DNA from 3 places in the Colwellia sp. BRX10-1 genome. Region 2 is predicted to be linked to each of the others. Evidence: predicted binding sites of a transcription regulator. Region 2 holds the regulator's gene; each other region holds the start of a gene.

Region 1 (5,745 bases), on a different contig from region 2:
GTTGCCCACGTCCATCTGCTGATAATCCTGCATTTTCAACTTTTAAGTCGGCTGTATTACCTGTTCGCCCATTAGCAAAGAGTAAACAGTCGGCGCGCATTTTTTTACCTGATTCTAAATGAACAACCACAGAGTCGTCGGATGCTTCAACTCGTGCAATCGCCTCGCCATGACGGATCACTACACCATTATTCCATAAGTGGTAGCTGAGTGAATCAGACATTTCTGCATCTAAAAAAGAAAGCAGTCTATCTCGGGTATTAATTAAATCTACCTTTACACCTAAACCTCTAAATATAGAGGCATATTCGGAACCAATAACACCAGCACCATAAATAATGATAGAACGGGGATCATGCTTAAGTGATAAGATGGTATCTGAGTCATAGACTCGCGGATGGTTAAAATCAATATCTTTAGGTCGGTAGGGATGTGAACCAGTAGCAATAACAATTTGCTTTGCCGTAATTTGTTCAATAGCGCCCTCGTTATTCACTATTCTAAGCGTATGGGCATCAATAAAAGACGCTTCACCCGAAATCAGTTCAACGCGGTTACGATCATAAAAGCCACTGCGTAACTGTACTTGTTTACGAATAACCGAAGAGGCATGTTTAAGAATAGCTGGGAACGTTAAGTGTTTTGCTTTTTCATGGCCTCTAAAAAGTGGGCTCGCGTTATACTCAATGAGTCGGCTAACACTTTGACGTAAAGCTTTTGAAGGAATAGTTCCCCAATGCGTACAACCACCGCCAACGTCTTTATATCGTTCAACAATAGCAACACGTTTTTCTTTTTTAGATAGCTCCATAGCGGTACCTTCGCCACCTGGTCCGGTACCTATAATTATTGCATCGTAATCGTAATCGTTATTTGTTTTCTTCTTCGTTTTAGCTTTATTTTGAGTTGCCAAAATCTTGCCTTAAATTCCTACTAAGATAAAAAAATTTTAGCAGGAATTTAGACATCTGACCATGTAAAAGCTTATTAATCTAAAGGGTTTATGCCAGTTGGGTTAATAAGCGTTGAAAATGTTGTTGTTGGTCTGCCAAGTGCTGCTTAAATTCTTGGTATTGCGCTGCTAATTCAGAGCTCTCAACGTCGGCGATTAATTTATCGCGCCTACTGGCAAGTAATTTTTTACGCACATCATAGTAGTCATTAATTCTACTAATGAGTAAATCATATTCTTGCTGTAGTTTTTCTCGCATTTGCTCCGCATTTGGATGAGAGAGTAACTTCTTCTGGCTACGTTTAAATACCATAGCTAAGCGCGCTTTTTCAATTTTGTCATCCGGGTAAGTCCGTAGTTTTGAGGTAAGCTTCAAAAACTCACAACCCTTAATCAACCATTTAGTTGGATCAAACTGCCACCAACGAATGCCGTTACGATAATCATTTTCAAAAATATGATGATAGTTATGATAGCCCTCACCAAAAGTTAAAAAAGCAAGAAAGCCATTATCTCGTGCAGTATTTCTTTCTGTGTAAGTTTGTTTACCCCAGATATGTGCCAAAGAATTAATGAAAAAAGTAGTGTGATGGCTTAACACTAAACGCAAGAAACCGACTAAAAGTAAACTACTAATAATATCGCCGTGCCATAAACCAAATAAAATAGGTACACCAAAGTTCATTAATATTGTCAGCAACAAATAATTTCTGTGCTGCCACATTACAATAGCGTCTTTTTGTAAATCACGGGTATTGTCGTAATTAGCATATCGATGCGCTTGATACTCACGAAGCATCCAACCGATATGTGAATACCAAAAGCCTTTTTTAGCTGAATAGGGGTCTTTGTCATTATTATCGACATGCTTATGATGAACTCTATGATCAGAAGCCCAATGTAATATACTATTTTGTAAGGCAAATGCACCACCTAGTGCAAAAATGAAACGCAGCGAAGCATGTGCTTGATAGGTTTTGTGCGACCATAATCGGTGATAGCCAGCAGTAATAGACATACCACAATAAATAAAGCAGCATAGTGCTACTACAAGTTCAGTGGTATCAAAACCGTGTGTTATTGCTCGATACGGGACGCCAATTGCGGCAACTAAAAAGGTAATTAAAAACACACTAAAATTTAGCCAAACGATTTTAGGTTTATTCATGTAATAAGAATTCCATCAGTAAAAAAACGAACACTAAGTAAATAATTTCAGTGTACACGTGTACTCTATTTTAACTTTGATCACTTTTCAGTCAAGGTAATTTTTATTAAACTTTTTATCTTCAATCAATAATACTGGATTTAAATGTAGATGTTAGTGATCAAGTTTCTAGTAAATAGATGAAAATTCAGTATGATATAAACAGGCTAAAGTATAGGTTAATTAAGTAATGAGCGGGATTCGGGCACAGCAAAAAGAAAAAACACGTCGACAAATAATTGATGCTGCTCTTGGGCAGTTAAGTAGTGAACGTAGCTTTTCGAGTTTGAGCTTACGGGAAGTCGCTAAAGAGGCTGGCTTAGCACCAACATCATTTTATCGACATTTTTCTGATATGAACGAACTAGGTTTGACGCTGGTCGATGAAGCGGGTTTAACTTTGCGTCAATTAATGCGACAAGCTCGCCAACGAATTGAAAAAGGTGGTTCTGTCATTCAAATATCTGTCGTTACCTTTATGGAGTTTATTGAAAGTAACGGTAATATATTTCGCTTATTATTACGAGAGCGTTCTGGAACGTCAGCTGCTTTTCGAGCGGCGGTAAATCGAGAAGTGCGTTATTTCACCTTAGAACTATGTGATTATTTACAGCAAGCAAATAAATTGAATGCGGATGTGGCTTTTTTACAAGCCGATGCAGCGGTGACTATCGTATTTAGTGCTGGCTCTGATGCATTAGATGTTGATAAAGAGGATCGTCAACAAATTTCAATGCGTACCATTCAGCAGCTGCGCTTTATAGCACGGGGAGCTGCTGAATTTAGCAATAGGGGAGTAAAAAAGTAAAAACGTTACTTTTTACGTGAAAGTATCACACCTGTTTCAACATGGTGGGTATATGGAAACTGATCAAATAACGCAAATTTTTCAATATTGTGTGTCTTTATTAGTTCAACTAAGTTTTCTTTTAATGTCTCAGGATTACATGAGATATAAACAATACGTTCAAATCGGCTGACTAACTCAACGCTGTCAGGGTCAAGGCCAGCTCTTGGTGGATCAACTAATACTGTATCGTAATTATAGCTTTTAAGATCGAAACCTTCTAGACGACGAAATACTCGCTCACCATTCATCGCTTGACTAAAATCTTCGCTAGACATTCTTATTATATCAACATTGGTTAACTGGTTTGCGGTGATATTATTTTGTGCTGATTTTACTGATGTTTTCGATATTTCAGTACCTAATACTCGATCAAAGTTTTCAGCGAGTGCGATACTAAAGTTACCATTACCACAATAGAGTTCGATTAAGTCACCACCGATATTTTGTGTGCCTTGCTTTGCCCAAAGTAGCATTTGCTCATTAACGTGCCCGTTAGGCTGTGTAAAACTATTTTCTACTTGCTCGTAGATATAAGTTTTATCGCCAACAGTTAACTTCTCAGTGACATAATCTTTATCAAGGATAAATTTTTGTTTTTTAGCACGGCCAATAATATCAACAGGGGCTATTGCTGAAAGGGTTGTTTTTAGTGTTGCCGCTTCAGTTAGCCATTCTTCATCTAATTGTCTGTGATATAACAAGCTTATTAAAAGCTCGCCACTGAGCGTTGATAAAAAATCGACTTGAAATAATCGATGACGAAGTGACGGTTTATCTTTAATTTCGTCAAGCAAGGCTTTCATAGCTTGATTAATGAGTTTACTGGCAACCGGGAAAGTGTCGACGCGATACTTTTCTTTCGTTTCACTATTAAACATAATATAAAATAAGTCATCATTGTCATGCCAAACTCTAAATTCTGCTCGTAATCTATAGTTTAAAGGCTCTGATCGAAAAACATCAAAATTTGGTAAGTCAAAATCACTAAACAATTTAGCGATATCATCCTGTTTGTTATCAAGTTGTTTATCATAAAATTGTGGTGCAATGTGACTAAACATATATAAGCCTTAAACGTAGAAAGAATTAAACAATATTATACCCAACTCTAGTGAGTATTAAAGAGGCGCTGAGTTTAGCGATTGTGATTACTTTGTCTAGTCATTTGTCTATAATTTTCTTACAAGGGATTGACTTCTTGCTAAAGTTTTACGAAAAAATGCCGATATAATAGCCATATTAAATTTAAGGATCTTTAGATCTTTGATTGTGTTTAATTAAAATTTAATTAGATACTGGAGAGTAACAATGAATAAAATTGATAATCAGACAAGGTTGCCGAATTATTTAGGGCAAAGTCGTAAAAGTGAACCAGCAAATAATGAAGTCGTTAAACGAGAAATGCCAGCAGAGTCAGTTAATACACTGGCATTAAACCATCGTGCTGCCATTACGATGAAAATTATATCTCAATCAATTTCTAGTCAGATTTCAGCAAATTTTCAAAAGATTACCGATGCACCACAAGCAACTAATGTAGTGATGAGTGATCTCAGTAAAACAGCGTTAACTGAAAGCGAGCCATCAACTAGCCTTTTTGATTTCGAAGCAGTGGCTCGTAATGTTATGGACTTTGTTAGCGCGAGTATCTTAGCTGCCCAAGCAAATGGAGCGAGTGAGGATAAGTTGAAAGAGATGTTTGAGCAGGGGCGTGCTGGGGCGAATTTAGGTATTGATCAAGCAAAAGGCGATTTAAAAGATCTCGCCATGCTTGACGATGACTTAAACCAAGGTATAGAAAAAAGTCGTACGCTTATTAACAAGGGAATTGATGACCTCCATGAACAAATGTTTCCTTCAGCCAATAAATCAAATGAGAAGGTATCAGAGTTAACGCCAATTATCAGTTCTACAGCAATTGATAGCGAATTATACACAAGCAATTCAAAAAGTAGCGAGCTGAGTATTACTACTACTGACGGTGATGTAGTTTCAATATCATTTAGCGAATTACAAGAATATGCCAGTAAAGAAGCTTACCAGTATCAAGAGAGTAGCCAAGGGGGATCGACAAATTATAGTAGTACCAGTAGTCAGTATCATGAAATCAACTTTTCTTATAGCGTAGAGGGTGAACTTGATGATGATGAAAAAGCAGCAATCGAAGCATTAATTAAAGACGTAAATTCATTACAAAAAGATTTCTTTAATGGCGATGTTAATAAAGCTTTTGAAAAAGCAGTTGAACTTGGCTTCGATAATAAACAGATAACTAGTTTTAGTATGGATTTGCAACAAACAAAAACCAGTTATGTTAGCCAAGCGTATACAGCAGTGGCAGAGTTGGATGATAAATTAGCGCCTAGTGTCGGAAAAGACCTGAGGCCTTTAATTGACTTCTTAGATCAGTTTAACCAACTGCAAGAACAAGCAGATAAAATATTGTCTAAGAATGATGATGCTTTTGGTCAGTTACTTGATGCAGTCTTTAAAGCTGAGTTTGGTGACGATAAAGTCGCTAAAGAAAAGTTCGATAAAGTAATAGATACGGTTAAGTCTGACAACATTAAGCTTTAATAGATAAAATAAACCCACGCTAACGTGGGTTTATTTAGGATAACTTACCAAGAAGAACGGTTATTCTTCTTCGAGATTTTTTTCTGGACGTTCCTTAGCTTCACGAACTTTCAAAGTACGCTGCTGAAATTCAGTATCATTAAGCGATGAAACAGCCGC
Region 2 (5,745 bases):
AAGTACAAAACCTTCTTGATATGCTAGGCAAAAATTATCCTAAATTAATTGAAGGGTTCATCCCTGATGTTTTATCACTGGGTACTTTGGTTAAAGTACTACAAAACCTAATGAATGAAGGTGTTGCTGTTCGTGATATGCGCAGTATTATTCAAACGTTAGTTGAATATGGTCCTAAGTCCCAAGACCCTGAAATTTTAACCGCCGCTGTTCGTATTACCTTGCGTAAATTCATTGTTCAAGAGTTAGTGGGACCCGTGACTGAGGTACCTGTCATAACTTTGGCGCCAGAGTTGGAACAGATGTTGCACCAGTCTATGCAAATGGCTGGCGACGATGGTGCTGGCATTGAACCAGGTTTAGCAGAACGGTTACAGAAATCATTAGCTGATGGTGCTCAACAACAAGAAATGGCGGGTGATACGCCAATATTGTTAACCTCAGGGATTTTAAGAGCTGTACTGGCTAAATTTGTTAAATATACTATTCCAGGCTTGCGGGTGATTTCATACCAAGAAATTCCTGATGATAAGCAGATAAAAATAGTAAGCGCCATAGGTCAATAATTACGATATCAGTAATGAGCAGCAGAAAATATTTGCGGTTAAATGAATAAGTCATTAACAGCGATTGCAGTTGATAAGGGGTTAGTTTTGAAAATTAAACGTTTTGTAGCAAAAGATATGAGAAGTGCGCTGACACAAATCAAAGACGAGCTAGGTGCTGACGCTGTGATTATGTCAAATAAACGCGTACCTGAAGGCGTTGAATTAATGGCTGCGGTTGACAACAACGTCGAAATTAAGGCAACACAACCCGCAATGCAAAATTCTCCTGAAATCAACTCAACAGCGCAAGCAACAAACAGTTTTGACCGTTCGATTGACAATGATGTGGTCAATATTAGACAAAATAATCCTTTGACCAGTCCTAGTGTTTCGCACAACTCGGCAGCAGAAGATAGCCGCTTACCCTCAGACAGTTTAGCGGCTTTATTAAGCCGTCAAGTTCAGCAAGCACCTGCAAATATTGGTCAAGGTATTAATCAAGCTCAGCATGATAAAATCGTCCAGGCAGCCGCTAAGCTAAATAATCCAAATAACTCAGCGCAAGTTTCAACGCCAACACCGTCAAGCAATATTGAGCAGCAATTTAAAAGCTTCACCGACCGTTTAGAGCAAAATAGCCAAGAACAAGGTGATGAACAATCAAGCGACTCATATCAACAGCCGGTGATGAACCAAGCACAGTCTTTAGTAAGCGATGGGTTACCGCCACAAAATGTAAATAACGCCGACTTAGAGAAAATGAAACACGAAATGTCTTCTATTCGTGAATTACTAGAACATCAAATTTCGGGGTTAATGTGGCAGGATATGGCGCAAAAAGATCCCGCTCGTGCGATGTTGGTTAATCGACTAATGTCTTTGGGTATGAGCGAACAAGTTTCAGATCAAATTGCAGGTTATATTCCAGCACAAAAAAATGACCAAGATACTTGGTTATTAGCGAAAAAATTTATCAGCCAACAAATTAACACCACTAATAATGACATTATTCATCGTGGTGGCGTGGTTTCATTAGTGGGACCTACCGGCGTAGGTAAAACAACTACCGTAGCTAAACTCGCGGCGCGGTTTGCTCAGATTCATGGCGCAGACCAAGTGGTGATGATCTCAACAGATAACTACCGTATTGCTGGATTTGAACAATTAGCCACTTACGGCCGAATTATTGGTTGTGATGTAAAGCTTGCAGGTGATGCAAAAACCTTAGATACATTGTTGCAACAGTTCTCCAAAAAGAAACTAATACTTATTGATACTGCAGGTATGGGGCAACGTGATATGCGTTTAGCTAAACACCTAACTACTTTAGTTTCTAATGCAAGGGTAAGAATTCGCAACTATTTAGTGTTAGCTGCTAATACTCAACAACGAGTTATGCAAGAAAATGTTGACCGCTTTAAAAAAGTACCTTTAGCTGGCTGTATTTATACTAAACTTGATGAAAGCCTTAGCATAGGAGAAATAATTTCCACTTCGATTCAAAACGGTTTAGCGATAGGCTACTTAACGGATGGACAAAGAGTTCCTGAAGATATTAAAGTTGCAAATGCTGAAAAACTCGTTACGCTAGCAGATAAAATGAGCGCGAAAAATCAAATTAATAATCCAATAAATTGGCGAACAGCACCGATGAGTGCCAATACAGCTGTATTTCCATAACGTGTTCTAAATATGTGAATTTTAACCCTATAAAAATATGCAGATTAAATGATTATAGGGTTATACTAAATTAATTGATGGCTATTCGTAAGAAAGTAGAGAAAGACGATAAATGAATGATCAAGCAAGTGGCTTAAGAAAAATGCAAAATTCAGCTCCGGTAAAAGTCATTGCTGTCTCTGGCGGTAAAGGCGGAGTAGGTAAAACTAACGTTTCGCTTAATACCGCTATTGCACTTGGACAATTAGGACAACGAGTTTTAGTTTTAGATGCCGATTTAGGCTTGGCTAATGTCGATGTTATGCTAGGTTTGCGGGTAAAACGTAACTTATCACATGTGCTTTCTGGCGAGTGTGAATTAGACGATATAATTATTGAAGGTCCCGCTGGTATTAATATCATTCCTGCTACGTCAGGTTCACAATCTATGGTCGATTTAACGCCTGCTGAACATGCGGGTTTAATTCGCGCTTTTAGTGATATGAACACAAAATTTGATGTGCTTATTGTTGACACTGCAGCCGGTATTTCCGACATGGTACTAAGCTTTTGCCGTGCCTCACAAGATGTGATGTTAGTGGTCTGTGATGAACCTACATCTATTACTGATTGCTACGCCTTAATGAAATTATTAAGTCGAGATCATGGCGTATTTAAATTTAAAGTTGTTGCCAACATGGTGAGAACGCCAAGAGAAGGACAACAACTCTTTGGTAAGCTTTCTAAAGTTACCGATCGATTTTTAGATGTTGCGCTTGAACTCGTTGCTGTCATTCCATTTGACGAAAATATAAGAAATTCCGTTAGAAAACAAAAAGCAATTGTTGAAGCTTATCCACAATCGCCTGCAGCGGTTGCTTTTAAATCTTTAGCAGGTAATTTAATTAAATGGCCGGTGCCTAAACAAGCGTCAGGTCATTTAGAGTTTTTTATTGAACAATTGTTAGAACATTAATAACAATAGTAATCAGATATGAGTACTTTGTTGAAAGTTCTATATCTTTCCTATAATTTAGCGAGTGAGCGATAGTGGTAAAACCAAATGCTTACAGTATTCAAACTGATAAATCTGCTATAATTTCGCAGCATACAGTTTTAGTGAAAAGAATCGCTTATCACCTATTAGCAAGGTTACCTGCGAGCGTGCAGGTTGATGACCTTATTCAGTCAGGCATGATAGGCCTGCTTGAAGCGTCTAATAATTTTGATCACGGCAAAGGTGCAAGTTTTGAAACCTTTGCTGGTATTCGTATCCGTGGTGCTATGCTTGATGAAATACGCCGTGGTGACTGGACTCCCCGCTCTGTTCATAAAAATAGCCGCATGGTCAGTGAAGCGATAAAATTGCTTGAAGCAAGTTTAGGTCGTGATGTAACTGATATTGAAGTTGCTGAAAAACTTGATATTTCGTTAAATGACTACCATCATATTCTAAGTGAGGTAAGTACCGGTAAAATAATTGGTATTGAAGACTTAAGTACGGGGGCAGATGCTATATCGAATATGGAAGATGTGAATAATAACGATCCCTATGATAATTTTGAAAAAATAGTTTTTAAAAAATCGTTAACAGCATGCATTTCCACTTTACCCGAACGCGAAGCTCTAGTACTGTCACTATATTACGACGAAGAATTAAATCTTCGAGAGATTGGTCAAGTGCTTGATGTAAGTGAGTCGCGTGTTAGCCAAATTCACAGTCAAGCGATGCATAGGTTAAAAGGACGTATGCAATCTTGGCAAAGTTGAGTAGAATATACATATAATCACAATTTTAAAATGTTCTCACCGGAGGGTGCCTTGGATAAAAATATGAAAGTTCTTGTTGTTGATGATTTTTCAACGATGAGACGTATCGTCAAAAACTTGTTACGAGATTTAGGTTTCACTAACATTTCAGAAGCAGATGACGGTAGCACTGCTTTACCGATGTTAAAAGAAGGCTCTTTTGACTTTGTTGTAACTGATTGGAATATGCCAGGTATGCAAGGTATTGATTTGCTCAAAGCCATCCGTGCCGATGCAAAGTTATCACATATCCCAGTATTGCTGATTACTGCTGAAGCAAAGAAAGAACAAATTGTGATGGCGGCTCAAGCGGGTGTTAATGGCTATATTGTAAAACCATTTACCGCAGCGACGTTAAACGCCAAGTTAGATAAAATATTTCAACGCTTAGGTTAATTCCTTAATTAGATAGATAATTAATTAATCTAAACGTGAGGTTTTTGCATGAGTGCGAATACAAATGTGCATGTTTCTTTGGAAGAAGCAAAGCTACTGGTCGAATATTTAGAAAGTGGTCAACAAGACAAGGCAGATGAATTAATTGCTGAAATTCAAAATCCAATTAATTCTGAATTGTTTGCTGAAATAGGCAAGCTGACTCGCCAACTACATGACTCATTAAATAATTTTCAATTAGATTCCAGGTTAAATGATTTAGCGACAGCAGATATCCCCGATGCTCAAGAACGTCTAAACTACGTTATAACGCGAACGGAAGAAGCCGCTAATAAAACCATGGATGCTGTTGAATCTATTTTTCCCGTTGTGGATACGATACAAAAGCAAATAAAGGCTGTTAATCCGTTATGGCAAAAATTAATGCATAACAAATTGGAATTAACTGAATTTAAAAGTTTATGTGTTGATATAGATTTATTATTAAAAACGACAGATAGAGAATCAGTGCGTATGCATGATTTAATGACTGATGTTTTGATGGCGCAAGATTTTCAAGATTTAACCGGACAAGTTATTCGTAAAGTTATTGATCTAGTTCGTGAAGTAGAGGATAGCTTGATTGGTATGCTAACCGCTTTTGGTATTACGACAGATAGTAATGCAGAGCGAAGTAAACCTAAAGTAGGTGATAACTTAGTTGAAGGCCCGATCGTTAATGCAGCACAACGTGATGATGTTGTCGCTGACCAAGATGATGTTGATGACCTTTTATCAAGTTTAGGATTTTAATAGGAGTTGCTGGATGTCATTTGAGCAAGATGAAGAGATTCTTCAGGATTTTTTAATAGAAGCTGGAGAAATACTTGAAACGCTTTCGGAACAACTCGTAGAACTTGAAAACGACCCCGATAATGCCGAATTATTAAATGCTATTTTTAGAGGTTTTCACACCGTTAAAGGTGGGGCCGGATTTTTAGCATTACATAATTTAGTTGACGTATGTCATGGCGCGGAAAATATTTTCGATCTGTTACGTACCAACCAACGTAGTGTTAGTGCAAGCCTAATGGATGTTATTTTACAAGCGCTTGATGTTGTAAATGAAATGTTTGTACAAGTTCAAAACGGCGAGAAACTTGATAAAGCTGATGCTCAATTACTTGCAGAATTGCATCGTTTAAGCCAACCAGAAGGCAAAGAGCAAGCGCCTGCGCCAGTCGTTGTTGAAGCAGTAGCTACTCATGAAAGCGAAAGTTCTTCTAGCGATGAAATGTCAGAAGATGAATTTGAACGACTTCTCGACGAACTCCATGGTGGTGGCTCAGCTTCT
Region 3 (5,745 bases), on a different contig from region 2:
TGGATTTTAGTCGGTTTGATGAAACTACCTTTAATCAATACGGTTATTTGTTTATTTTTTTATAGTGCATTGACTGAATTAAGCCAGTATTACTTAGGCTTTCGCAGTGGGGAATTTTTTGACTTTGTCGCTGATGTTGTAGGCATATCTTTCTTTGCTGTTCTTCAGTGGTTTTTTTACTTTATCAACAGCCCAAAGGCATAAAAAGATAAGATGAATATTGTTATTGTTGGCCAAGGTGCAATAGGTTTACTTTGTTATCATCGGCTTTCTCAAGCGATAATTAACCAACAAGGTGATAACTTAGTGTCATTGTGGCCGTCAACGCCAACAACATTATCTGATTACCTTTTTAGTGAAATGAATGGTCTTGCAAAAAGCTTTCCATTTACAATGGCTGATAACCAATTAATAGCCAGTGCTGACGTTATAATTTTTTGTGTAAAATCTTATCAAGTCACCGAGGCGTTGAAAGCTGTTGATCATTTAATCAGTGACGATGCAGTTATTATTCTTACCCACAATGGTTTAGGAACTCTCGAAGAAATTAGCCCACGACTTAAACCATCACAATGTTTATTGGCTTTGTTACTTACGCAAGGCGCTAAAAAAGTCGCCCCTTATCATGTTAAACATACCGGTATGGGCCATAGCGATCTGGGTATTATTTACGGGACGCTGGACTCAATAAAGCAAAAGCAATTGTTAAAACACCTTAATAAAAGCCTGAAACAGCTTAGCTGGCAAGAAAACATTCAACAAGCGCAATGGAAAAAGTTAGCCATTAACTGTGTGATCAACCCTATTTCAGCACTAAACGACATTGAAAATGGTGAAGTAAATCAAAAAGCTTACCAAAGAATGACCGAAGATATTATCAGTGAAGTCGTTGCTGTAGCGACGAAGGAAGGCGTAATATTAAGTGAAATATTATTACGACAGTTAATCCATAATGTTGCTAAAAGCACCAATAGAAACACTTCTTCGATGCGCGCTGATGTGCGTAATAAACGTCGTACAGAAATAGAGTATATCAACGGTTACATTCACCGTTTAGGGGAAAAACATAAACTAACCACAGCGATGAATACTCAACTATGGTTAGCTGTTAAAGCACTTGAGGATAAATATTGACCCGAGTTAACGAGTCATATTAAGGACGGTAAACTTTAACGTTCTTATAGCCTTCACCAATTAAGTAAAGTGCTTGTAGCTTACTCATTATACCTTGATCACAATACAGTAAATATTCTTTGTCTTGCTCTAGCTCACTAAACTTATTAGATAGCTTATAAAAAGGAATATGAACAACGTTGACGTTTTCAAGTTCTAGAGGATTTTCGTCTTCTTCATCAGGGCTTCTAATGTCAATAACGATTGAATCGCTAGGAAGATCGTCTACTGTATCAACTGCATGAATTTCTTCTTCACTTTCTTTACCAATATCACGTATATCGTACATACGCGTTGCTTCAACAACCTTGTCTAAAACATCAAAATCAAAGTTTTCTTCTTCTGCTTCAATTTTAGATAATACCGCTTTAATGGTTGGGCGCTTTGATATTACACCACAATATTCCGGAATAGTTTTAGCAAAGTCTTCAGTACCAATTTTACGGGCGATATCAATAATATCTTGTTTATCATAAGCGACTAATGGACGGAGAATTAACGTATCAGTAACTCGGTCTATCACATTTAAATTAGTTAATGTTTGGCTAGATACTTGACCTAACGCTTCACCCGTAACTAAAGATTCTATATTCGCTCTTTTCGCTATTTTCGCAGCAGCACGCATCATCATACGTTTTAGAATAACGCCCATCTGACCGTTTTCAACATTTTCTAAAATTTCAGCAACAACCGGTTCAAAATCAACCGAAAAGAATTTTACTTTGTGTGATGCACCGAATTTATTCCATAAGTAGTAACTCACTTGTTTTACGCCAACTTCATGCGCAGCGCCACCCAAGTTAAAGAAACAGTAATGAGTACGAGCACCCTTTCTGATCATTTGAAAACTTGATACACCCGAATCAAAACCACCTGACATTAATGATAAAACATCTTCTTGGCTTGCTATTGGGAAACCACCTAGTCCTTGATGTCGTTCTGTGACAATAAATAAGTATTCATCTTTTATTTCTAATCGAATAGTTACATCAGGTTTTTTCAATTTAACTTTAGCGGATTCAACGTGCTCGTTTAAACCACCGCCAACATATTGTTCAACTTGTAAGGAATTGAAGTCGTGTGTTCCAATTCGTTTGGCTCTTACACAAAACGTTTTATTTTCAATTGTCTTTTCGTGTGCTGCTAATGTTTTTTCAAAAATGTTATGCACATCTGTATAGGTTGTTTGTTGAACTTCAAGAAAATGAGCGATGCCCGGCACGCATTTTAAGGTATCAATAAGTGCCAAACGATTTTTAGGACAGTTATTTTTAGTATTAACCTCTATATTATCCCAGTTTGCCTGAGTGGTAATTTGCTCATCAACACGTCGTAAAACATTTTTAATGCTGGATTCTAAAATTTTAGTAAAGCGCTTACGAACCGGGCGACTCTTTACAGCAATTTCAGATTGGAGTTTTACGATGAATTTCATGAACAAACGACCCTAAATATAAAACTAGACTAAAGGCCATAATCGGCCGACAAAAATAATGGCGCGAATTATACACGAAATTGAAATAAAGAGTAAGTTGAAATGAAGAGTAAGTTGAAAAATGTACGCTAAGCAATAAACGGGGGTTTATCACTTAACGCCATCACGATAGTTGAATTTATCGGCTTAATTTATTATTTAATAATAGAAACAGGTTCGGTTTCCTTTGCTTTACCTTGGTTAATTGAAATCTCAACACGACGGTTTCTTCTGCGGTTTAGCGCGTTAGTATTAGGCACTACCGGTCTTGTATCGGCATGACCAACAACCAATAAACGTGACTGGTCAAACTCAGGGACTTTAATTAATTCATGAGCAATAGCGACAGCTCGTTTACTTGATAAATCCCAATTTGAAGAAAATAACTCTGAACTAATACCGCGATCGTCTGTGTGTGCAGAAACCATAATTTCACCCGGAACCGTGTTGAGTAGCTCACCTATTTCTCTAATAATAGGGCGAAACTGTGGTTGTAAAAAAGCAGAACCCGAAGGAAAAGAACCATTTTCACGAATACGAATAATCACTTGTTGTCCGAGAGATTCAAGCTCTATGGCACCATCTTGAATTTGTTGTTCTAATTGATCAGCAATTTTTTTAACTAATTCATTTACTTGCTCTTGCGAAGCCTGCTCTAATTCGTCTTGAGCCTTTTGCATTGCCTGGGCTGACATTTCATCTGCAGTACTTTGTGATTGTCCACCACGTTCTGTACCTCGTTGTTCTTGTCGACCACCAGCAGACGTTTCATCACCTGCTTGAAACTCTAACATCTGTTGGGTCATTTCCATGGTTTGCTGTTGAATAACTTCTATAGGTGTTGGCTCAGGTTTACCTGGGCGAAATTCTTGCGCAATAATACTGGTGCCTTTAGGAATATCTTTTACTTCAATCTTATTTTGTACACCAAACGCAAACTTCATCGAACCTGCAATTTGTTTAAACTTTAAAACATCCATTTCAGAAAAAGATAACAGCAAAACGAAAAAGCACATCAATAGTGACATTAAGTCAGCAAAAGTACCCATCCAAGCGGGAAGCCCCGGAGGTGGACATTTACATTTTTCAGCCATAAATTACTCCCGTTACTCTTCTTCTGTGGTATTTACAGCACGTTTACCTTCAGCAAGATAGTTTTTAAGTAACCCTTCGATGACACGTGGATTTTGTCCGTCTTGAATACCCAGAATAGCGTCAAGAATAAGCTCCTGGTTCATTTTTTCTTCAGCAAGGCGAAGCCTGAGTTTTGACGCTATAGGAATGGCAATAACGTTAGCGAGGAATGCTCCATATAGGGTTGTTAGTAGTGCAACCGCCATAGCTGGACCAATAGATTTGGGGTCATCCATGTTTGATAACATCGCGACCAAACCAATTAAGGTGCCAATCATGCCCATCGCGGGTGCCACATCAGCAAGTGCCATCATCATACCTACGCCTGTTTCATGGCGTTCAGCAGTAAGCTCAATATCTTTTTTTAGTGTGCCACGTACTACATCTGCATCGTGGCCATCGACCAACATATCGACCCCTTTTTGCATAAAGCCGTTAGTTATCTCTGCTTCTTCTAAAGCCAAAAAACCCCCTTTACGAGCGGCGTCAGCCATTTCAACTGATTTTTCAATAAGGTCGTCAGGCTGTTCAATTTTAAACATAAAAGCCTTACCTATAATTTTCCCAATTCCAAAAAACTGACCAAGATTATAGTTAGATAAAACAACAAATATTGAACCACCAAAAACAATAATAACTGACTGAACGTCAATAAACATGCCGATATCACCAGACAACATCATTGCCATAATGAGTAAACCTATTGCGCCTACTACACCTAATATTGTTGCTATATCCACAAAAAAGTCTCCACAAAAAAATGATACGGATAGTCGTATTATTTGATAATACATTAAGGTATTACGATACGCGAATACTTATATTCTTATCCACACTCGTGATTTAACCATAACCATCCAAAGCGCGCAGTTAAAACTGCATATGAATGGCTTACGGCTCTATAAGTTTATTATCGCCCATATTGTCAATAACTTAAGTAATTAGTCGCTATTTTTAAGGTTAACTTTGCTGAACAAAATAATTGTTCAATATCTTTAACAACGTATAGTCCAGAGACAGTTAATACTGCCAACTAAATTCGCCATATTTAAGCTTACCCAATTTATATTTATCTAGTTATCGTTAACCGCAGCGCTTTAACGATAAATATAAGCGCCAATATAGTCGTAGAATGACCGACAATAGAAAGTATATGATAGTCATTAAGGGGCAAAAGCATTTGAAGTTTATTGATTAATTAAGGCGTTTGGTATAAATTTGCGCCTAGATATTTAATCACTGAACTCTCGATGATGGCTAAGAAAAAAATAGAAAACTTAAGCTTTGAAGAATCACTCTTAGAACTTGAAACTATTGTTCAGAATTTAGAACAAGGAGCATTGAGTTTAGAAGATTCAATGACCCTTTTTGAGCGCGGCTTAAATCTCAGCCAAGCCAGTCAAGAAAAGTTAAAAAATGCTGAACAAAAAATTCAAATTTTACTGACTAAAAATGGTAAAGCCCAACTTGAAGATTTTGAAAACGAAGTTGACTCAGAAAGTTTGGGTAGTAATTAGTGACCCAATTATACCAACTCGACTTTTATCAAACGCGCATTAATGAATACCTTGCCGACAAATTAGCCGCTTATGAAATAAATGATCAAAAATTGCTATCAGCAATGCAATACGGCTTATTAATTGGTGGTAAGCGTATGCGTCCTTATTTAAGTTATATTACCGGTGATGCACTGGGACTTGAATTATCTGACGTTGACGGTATTGCGGCAGCATTAGAATGTATCCATGCTTTTTCATTAATTCATGATGACTTACCTTCGATGGATGATGATGATTTACGTCGTGGGCAACCAACTTGTCATAAAGCGTTTGATGAAGCGACCGCTATTTTAGCAGGTGATAGTTTACAGACACTTGCCTTTGATATTTTAGTTAATCATAACTTTAGCGCCGCGGTTGAATCAAAACGTATTAGCTTAATCCGTCAATTAGTCAATGCTTCAG

What was found. The regulator FliA, encoded in region 2, starts transcription of late flagellar genes. The targets are predictions, from matches to a motif close to CTAAAGNTNNNNNNNNNNNNGCCGATA.
Region 1: H4J75_RS02495 (DUF5610 domain-containing protein) is a predicted target of FliA. The motif match lies at 4,211-4,237, and genes of this name have one in related genera.
Region 3: pomA (flagellar motor protein PomA) is a predicted target of FliA. The motif match lies at 4,693-4,719, and genes of this name have one in related genera.

The regions. Positions count from the first base shown of each region.
Region 1 covers NZ_JACGWC010000002.1:829-6,573, reverse strand. The annotation lists gene sthA (Si-specific NAD(P)(+) transhydrogenase) at 1-913, opposite strand, end outside; gene H4J75_RS02510 (fatty acid desaturase) at 1,002-2,120, opposite strand; gene fabR (HTH-type transcriptional repressor FabR) at 2,350-2,967, shown strand; gene trmA (tRNA (uridine(54)-C5)-methyltransferase TrmA) at 2,973-4,070, opposite strand; gene H4J75_RS02495 (DUF5610 domain-containing protein) at 4,318-5,586, shown strand; gene H4J75_RS02490 (RNA-binding protein) at 5,647-5,745, opposite strand, start outside.
Region 2 covers NZ_JACGWC010000001.1:96,721-102,465, reverse strand. The annotation lists gene flhA (flagellar biosynthesis protein FlhA) at 1-566, shown strand, start outside; gene flhF (flagellar biosynthesis protein FlhF) at 654-2,228, shown strand; gene H4J75_RS00445 (MinD/ParA family protein) at 2,341-3,183, shown strand; gene H4J75_RS00440 (RNA polymerase sigma factor FliA) at 3,258-3,977, shown strand; gene cheY (chemotaxis response regulator CheY) at 4,029-4,412, shown strand; gene H4J75_RS00430 (protein phosphatase CheZ) at 4,461-5,204, shown strand; gene H4J75_RS00425 (chemotaxis protein CheA) at 5,218-5,745, shown strand, end outside.
Region 3 covers NZ_JACGWC010000029.1:30,630-36,374, reverse strand. The annotation lists gene H4J75_RS17250 (VanZ family protein) at 1-204, shown strand, start outside; gene H4J75_RS17245 (ketopantoate reductase family protein) at 214-1,134, shown strand; gene thiI (tRNA uracil 4-sulfurtransferase ThiI) at 1,154-2,608, opposite strand; gene H4J75_RS17235 (flagellar motor protein MotB) at 2,803-3,741, opposite strand; gene pomA (flagellar motor protein PomA) at 3,754-4,521, opposite strand; gene H4J75_RS17225 (exodeoxyribonuclease VII small subunit) at 5,035-5,298, shown strand; gene ispA ((2E,6E)-farnesyl diphosphate synthase) at 5,298-5,745, shown strand, end outside.